3 regions of the Rosenbergiella sp. YN46 genome follow, and region 3 is predicted to be linked to each of the others. Evidence: predicted binding sites of a transcription regulator. Region 3 holds the regulator's gene; each other region holds the start of a gene.
The links. The regulator LexA, encoded in region 3, represses DNA repair genes until DNA is damaged. The targets are predictions, from matches to a motif close to TNCTGTATGTACATACAGNA.
Positions count from the first base shown of each region.

Region 1: sbmC (DNA gyrase inhibitor SbmC) is a predicted target of LexA. The motif match lies at 1,347-1,366, and genes of this name have one in related genera.
Region 2: sulA (SOS-induced cell division inhibitor SulA) is a predicted target of LexA. The motif match lies at 1,007-1,026, and genes of this name have one in related genera.

Region 1 is NZ_JAZHEE010000002.1:61,543-63,743, reverse strand. Features, by position in the region: gene V3W49_RS01900 (cytochrome c) at 1-823, shown strand, start outside; gene sbmC (DNA gyrase inhibitor SbmC) at 854-1,327, opposite strand; gene dacD (serine-type D-Ala-D-Ala carboxypeptidase DacD) at 1,510-2,201, opposite strand, start outside.
Region 2 is NZ_JAZHEE010000001.1:134,357-136,557, forward strand. Features, by position in the region: gene yccS (YccS family putative transporter) at 1-214, shown strand, start outside; gene V3W49_RS00690 (TfoX/Sxy family DNA transformation protein) at 199-825, opposite strand; gene sulA (SOS-induced cell division inhibitor SulA) at 1,048-1,560, shown strand; gene ompA (porin OmpA) at 1,922-2,201, shown strand, end outside.
Region 3 is NZ_JAZHEE010000003.1:283,974-286,174, forward strand. Features, by position in the region: gene dinF (MATE family efflux transporter DinF) at 1-804, opposite strand, end outside; gene lexA (transcriptional repressor LexA) at 892-1,500, opposite strand; gene V3W49_RS04680 (diacylglycerol kinase) at 1,609-1,977, opposite strand.

The DNA of each region.
Region 1 (2,201 bases), on a different contig from region 3:
GCAGCACGTTGAAACCAACCAGCTGCCCTTCCCGTTCAGCGTACGTACCAGCCTGATTGGCTGGAACTGGCTGAACTTCGACAAAGGGGAATACCAGCCCGATATGTCGAAGTCTGCTGAATGGAACCGCGGGGCCTACATCGTGCAGGGCCTCGGCCACTGCGGCACCTGCCACACGCCTAAAAACGTGCTGGGCGGTGACAAGAACGACCAGTTCCTGCAGGGCGCCGAAGTGGAAAACTGGTGGGCGCCCAACATTACCGCCGCCAACCATGACGGCATTGGCCGCTGGAGCGTCCAGGACATTAAGGACTACCTGCGTACCGGAGTAAACCGCTACGACATCGCCTCCGGGCCGATGGCCGAAGAGGTGAAGAATTCTTCGCAGCACTGGAACGATGATGACCTGCAGGCCGTGGCGGTTTATCTGAAATCCCTTAAGCAGGATAACGAACAGCCGCCTGCCCCGCTGAAGCCTGAAGAGCCACAGATGGTCACCGGTAAAGCGATCTACTTTGATCGCTGCTCCGCGTGCCATACTTCTTCCGGCAAAGGCGTACAGCATATCTTCCCGCAACTGGCGGACAGCCCGCTTATCAACGCCAAAGAGCCGGTTTCTTTAATGCGCGTTGTACTGGCCGGCAGCCGCGGCGTGGATACGCCGCATCGCCCAACCGCACCAGCTATGCCGGCTTTCGCAGCTACCATGACCGACAGCCAAATTGCCGACGTGCTGACTTACGTTCGCAACAGCTGGGGCAACGCGGCGCCCGCCGTTAGCGCCAGCGACGTTCAGAAGATGCGCGAAAAGCTGAAAGAATAATACCGCCCCGGGGAGCTTCGGCTCCCCTCTTTATTCCGCCTGCGTTACCGCAACCGGAATATACATTTCGATATCCCATACGCCATTGCTTCCGTCGCTAAGATAAATTTCAAACACCGGCCCTTCTCTGAGCGAATGCGCTCCATCACCAGAAACCGCCGTGAAGAAGTTAAGCCATGGCATGCTAAAATCACCATCCGCGACCTGTACCCTGGCCACGGCAAACAGGCCCGCCGCCAGCCGGGTTTTAGTCACCCCTTCGCTATTGGGCGGCACCTCAAACGCTGGCTCAACCGATATCATGGTATCGCAGCGTAGCGCTTCCGGCGGCGTGAGCTCCGGGTTACCAAAGTAAACTGCGATCCACTCCCTGGGGACTAACTGCCTGGTGGCAACCCAGGCCTGGAGCTGTTCAAAGCCCTTCGGCACCGTCTTTTCCCAGGGGCCGACCAGATGAAATCCCGCCAGCGTACGTTCTGCAACCTGTTGAATTTGATACTGCATAATAGCCTCCATATATCACCACTGTAAATTTATACAGATCAATATCAGAGTCCAAAATAGCGTGCAAGACAGACCAATGGCATCCTGTGATGCCGATTCCATAATAGTGGTGAAAAAGCAGACAGAAGAAAAGCCAGAAGCAATATGGGCGGGAAGAATCCCGCCCGATAAGGCAATCCGAATCAGGGTTTACGGAACCAGTCGCTAATGCGTGAAAACAGGCCGCCCTTATTTACCGCTTCCAGCGTCACCAGAGGCATTCTGGCTACCTCTTTATCGCCGTTATAAAGTTCAATGTCGCCAATCTGCTGGTGAGCCTTGATTGGCGCTTCCAGCGTCGGCGTATCCAGCACGTACTTCGCTTTAATGCCGGAAACCTGGCTTTTCGGCAGCGCCATCCAGAAATCACGATCCGGCCCCACGCCGATCTTCTCTTTATCGCCGTACCAGACGCGCTCCTTACCCACCTGGTTGCCGCTTTGCATTACCCGAACCGTATCGAAATTATCCTGGCCCCAGTGCAACAGTTTGCGGGCCTGCTCTTCGCGCCCTTTCGAGCTGTCGGCGCCCATCACAACGGCAATCAGCCGACGGTGTCCATCTACGCTGGAAGCGATAATATTAAAACCCGCTCCTGAGGTATGGCCGGTTTTCAGTCCATCCACCTTCAGCGATTTATCCCATAACAACCCATTACGGTTGTACTGCGTGATGCCGTTCCAGGTCAGGCTTTTCTCGCTGTACATATGATAAAACTCCGGTTCTCCGTGGATAATCGCCCGCGATAGCAGGGCCAGGTCCCACGCCGAACTGTGCTGACCCGGGGCATCCAGCCCGTGTACGGTTTCGAAGTGAGTATCGTTGAGTCCCAACT
Region 2 (2,201 bases), on a different contig from region 3:
CTATGTCGATGCGGCATTGCTCCCCTTGTACACAAATGGCGCAGACGCGGAGCGGATTCGGCAGGCTCTGGAGCAATTGAGCATTCGCCTGGAAAAAAGCCATCCTACCGCCGGAACCAAAGAGCCGTTGGTCATCCAGCAGATAGGATTGCTGGTCGCCTTACTGCCGGAGCTGTCGGCCCTACAGCAGCAGTTACATCAGCTACCTGAATAGAGCGTATCATTAACGATCTGCTCCGAAGCCCACTCCATAAGCTCCTGTCGCATCTGCAACGGGAGCGCTGCTTCATGCAGACCATAAATCGCTCCCGCCAGCGCCAGCAAAACCTTAACGCCAATCTCTTTATTAATACTCCGTAGTTTCAGCCAGCTCGCTTTCGCCCCCATAACCTGTAACGCCTCGACGTTTCGGATACCCACCACCCATAGCATGCTCTCCAGCCCGGAAGTGAGATTGGGTAGATCCTTGAGACGAGTAATAACGCTACGCGCTATTTTTTCTTGCCTGGCGCCGTTCAACGCCTGCCAGGACAGCGCCAGAAGCTGGACAGGTTCGCGCCACAGCGCTTCGCCTACCAGATAGTATTTGAGCGCGATTTGGCGACCGCGGCGGGAAAACGAGAGCGTGGGAAGCTGTTTTTGCAGGAAATAGCCTTCGTTTTGCTCACAGGCCCGAAGGTAAAGCTGTCCATTCGCAACCATCGCAAATACGGTATCATCAATATAGAGGCTGTAGCCGCCAAAGAGCGCGCGACACTGAATATCCCCCAGAGGCGACAGATACCTCCGTGTTCTGTCGATCTGTAAATAGCACGAATCTTTCATTTTATTTTCCTTAAAATCAAAGACTAATGTACATCCATCACATTAGCGATTCCATTTACAACAATCGACCATAGGCAACTTCCACGCCCCGGGCAATATGATTTTCTCCAGACCGGCCATCGAAGCTCAAAATTGCGAGACGCTTTCATAAATTGAGGTTGATCTTTGCGCGTACAGGTATTACTGTATATTCATACAGTAACCGATAAGGCTGGATACAATATGTCTTTACCTGCATCTCACGATCGTACGCAAAACTTAGCGCGCACCGTTCGCCCCCACGCGGCTTTTCATCACAACGATGGACATTTTGCGGGCGTTATCAGTGAAGTAGTCTATAGTGAAGATCGTGCCGGTTTGACGGAACTAATGCTTTTGCCACTATTACAGCAGCTTGGGCAACAGTCACGCTGGCAGCTTTGGCTAACGCCATGTCAGAAACTGAGTCGCCAGTGGCTGCAGTCTGCAGGCTTACCGCTAAGTAAAATGATGCAGGTTAATCAGGTCACACCGCAGACGACTGTCGAAACCATGGCGAAAGCGATGCGCACGGGAAACTACAGTGCAGTGATCGGTTGGTTGCCGCACGAATTGAGCGACGATCAACACAACTTGCTCAATCTCGCGGCCTGTGAAGGACAGACCACCGGCCTGATTTTACGCCCTGTCCCCTCCCTTTACCCCAGCGCCAGACCACGGGCAGGGCTAAAGATTCACTCCAGTTTGTATCATTAAGTAAATTTAGGATGACTCTTAGAAATTTTTTTGAGATGCCTCTCAGGTCATTGTGATTATAAAGAAAACCGCTTGTGGCAAGGCCTTGACAGGGGTTTAACGAAAAATCTCAGGCACAAACTTTAATCGCAAATGTAACAAACAGTGTCAAAGAAACGTTTTTTTTTATTCCCGAAACCTGCTGCGTACTTGTAACTTTTTAACTACGTTGTAGACTTTACAACGCCGGGGTTACTCAGCAATAACCGTCTTGAGCGGTAGAGCAACAATTTGAGTAGCGACCCGGGCGAAGGATTTAACCGTAGGCTCTGTAAAAATATTGAAGCCTATGGCCTTTTTGGATGATAACGAGGCGCAAAAAATGAAAAAGACAGCTATCGCGATTGCAGTGGCACTGGCTGGCTTCGCTACCGTAGCGCAGGCCGCACCGAAAGATAACACCTGGTATGCTGGTGCGAAACTGGGCTGGTCTCAGTACCACGATACCGGTTTCTACGGTAATGGTTATGACTCTGGCATCGGTAGTGGTTCTACCCACGACAGCCAGCTGGGCGCAGGCGCGTTCGGCGGCTACCAGGTTAACCCGTACGTTGGTTTCGAAATGGGTTATGACTGGCTGGGTCGTATGGAATACACTGGCA
Region 3 (2,201 bases):
CGCCACAATCTCACTGCCGAGGCGCGCGCCGCAGATAGTCATACCGGCAAAGCAGAGCTGAAGCAGCAGCGAACGCAGCATAATGTCGCGATTAAGCGCCAGCAGACGGCGGATATTTCCACGCCAGGCCTGTTTCAGCATATCCATCGAAATGCCGCGCAGCCGCAGCACTCGCCATACCATAATCAGCCCGATAAGCAGCGTCGCATATTCAGCAATCACCGTCGCCAGCGCAGCCCCCTGCACGTTCATGTGCAGACCCACCACGAACCAGAGATCCAGCAGGATATTCAGCAAATTTCCCACCACCAGCAAAATAACCGGCGCCCGGGCGTACTGCACGCCCAGCAGCCAGCCCAGCAGCACCAGGTTAGCCAGCGTCGCCGGCGCGCTCAGCCAGCGAATGGTCAGAAAGCGTTGCGCCTGGTGCAACACCTGTTCGCTGCCGCCGACAATAGCCAGCGCCAGTTCAATAAGTGGGATACGTAACGCCACAATCAACGCACCGGCGATCAGCGCCAGCATCAGCGGCTGCACCAGCGCTCTGGCCAGGGCCGGCGCATTCTTCGCGCCCCATGCCTGAGCCGCAAAGCCGGTAGTGCTCATTCGCAGGAACAGGAGCAGCATAAACAGAAAGCTGGTAGCCGTTGCGCCAATCGCCACGCCGCCCAGATAATCCGGCGAGTCGAGATGGCCAATAACCGCGGTGTCCACCAGCCCAAGCAGCGGCACCGTGACGTTGGAAAAAATCATCGGCAGCGCCAGCCGCCATAATGCTTTATCGGTTTTCTGGAAAAGGGGCATTGCCATTATCCGGTTGTGCCGTCAGGAGAATGTAAAACAAAGACGCGCCCGGAGCGGACGCGTCAACAGGAGGATGCAGTTAAAAAATCAGAGCCATTCGCCGTTGCGAATCACCCCGACGGCCAGCCCTTCAATGGTGAAATTCTGTTCACGCAGATCGACCACGATAGGTTCGAACTCACTGTTTTCCGGCAGCAACTGTACGGTATTTCCCTGTTTCTTCAGTCGTTTAACCGTAACTTCATCCTCAATACGGGCCACGATAACCTGACCGTTACGCGCCTCCTGGGTTTTGTGCACCGCCAGCAGGTCGCCGTCCATAATGCCGATATCCTTCATCGACATGCCGCTCACGCGTAGCAGAAAGTCTGCGCCTGGCTTAAACAGAGAAGGATCCACCTGATAGTGGCCTTCGATATGCTGCTGGGCCAGCAGCGGCTCGCCTGCTGCAACGCGCCCAACCAGCGGCAGCCCCTCTTCTTCTTCATGCAGCAGACGGATACCGCGCGAAGCGCCAGAGACGATCTCGATAACCCCTTTACGCGCCAGTGCTTTCAGGTGCTCTTCAGCGGCATTGGGCGAACGGAAACCCAGTCGCTGCGCGATTTCCGCGCGAGTGGGCGGCATTCCCGTCTGGCTAATGTGCTCCCTGATGAGATCAAAAACCTCTTGCTGCCTGGCCGTTAACGCTTTCATTCCGCCCCCTGGGTGTATATACAGTTATGCTGTGAGTATATACAGCAGAAGGCGATTTTGGAACCACAACACGGTAAAAAATCAGCGTTTTCTCCGTTTCCTGAAGCTTTACCGCAAATACGGCCAGAGTAGCGTGACCCAGGTGAATATCGCGACGATAATCGCCAGCAACACTGCGGCAGACCCCATATCTTTAGCGCGACCAGAAAGCTCGTGATATTCGCTGCCGATGCGATCGACGACGGCTTCAATTGCGCTATTTAGAATTTCGACGATCATGACCAGCATGACGGAGCCAATCAGCAGTACGCGCGTGATGGCGTCTACGTCCAGCCAGCAGGCCGCAATAATGGCGATAACCGCAGCGACCCCTTCCTGGCGGAAGGCCGCTTCGTTACGCCACGCTGCGCTAAGACCTTTCCAGGAATAGCCGGCAGCTTTAATGATACGGGTAAAACCAGTGGTATTATTCGCCATGTAATGGAAACCTTTTCAAAAAATACACTCTAAATAGTTCAGTTACATCAACGCGGCAAGGGTGCCCCCGGGCCGTTTTACAAAGCCAGACCGAATGCCGCTGGCAGTATGACGAAAATCAGCGTCAACGCCAGAGCGCTTCGATGAATAGTAGTGCCGCAGAAATTCCGTGCCGTTTCTGGTATTCTGGCGGTGCATTTGCATGATTAACCAGAGGCTTTACA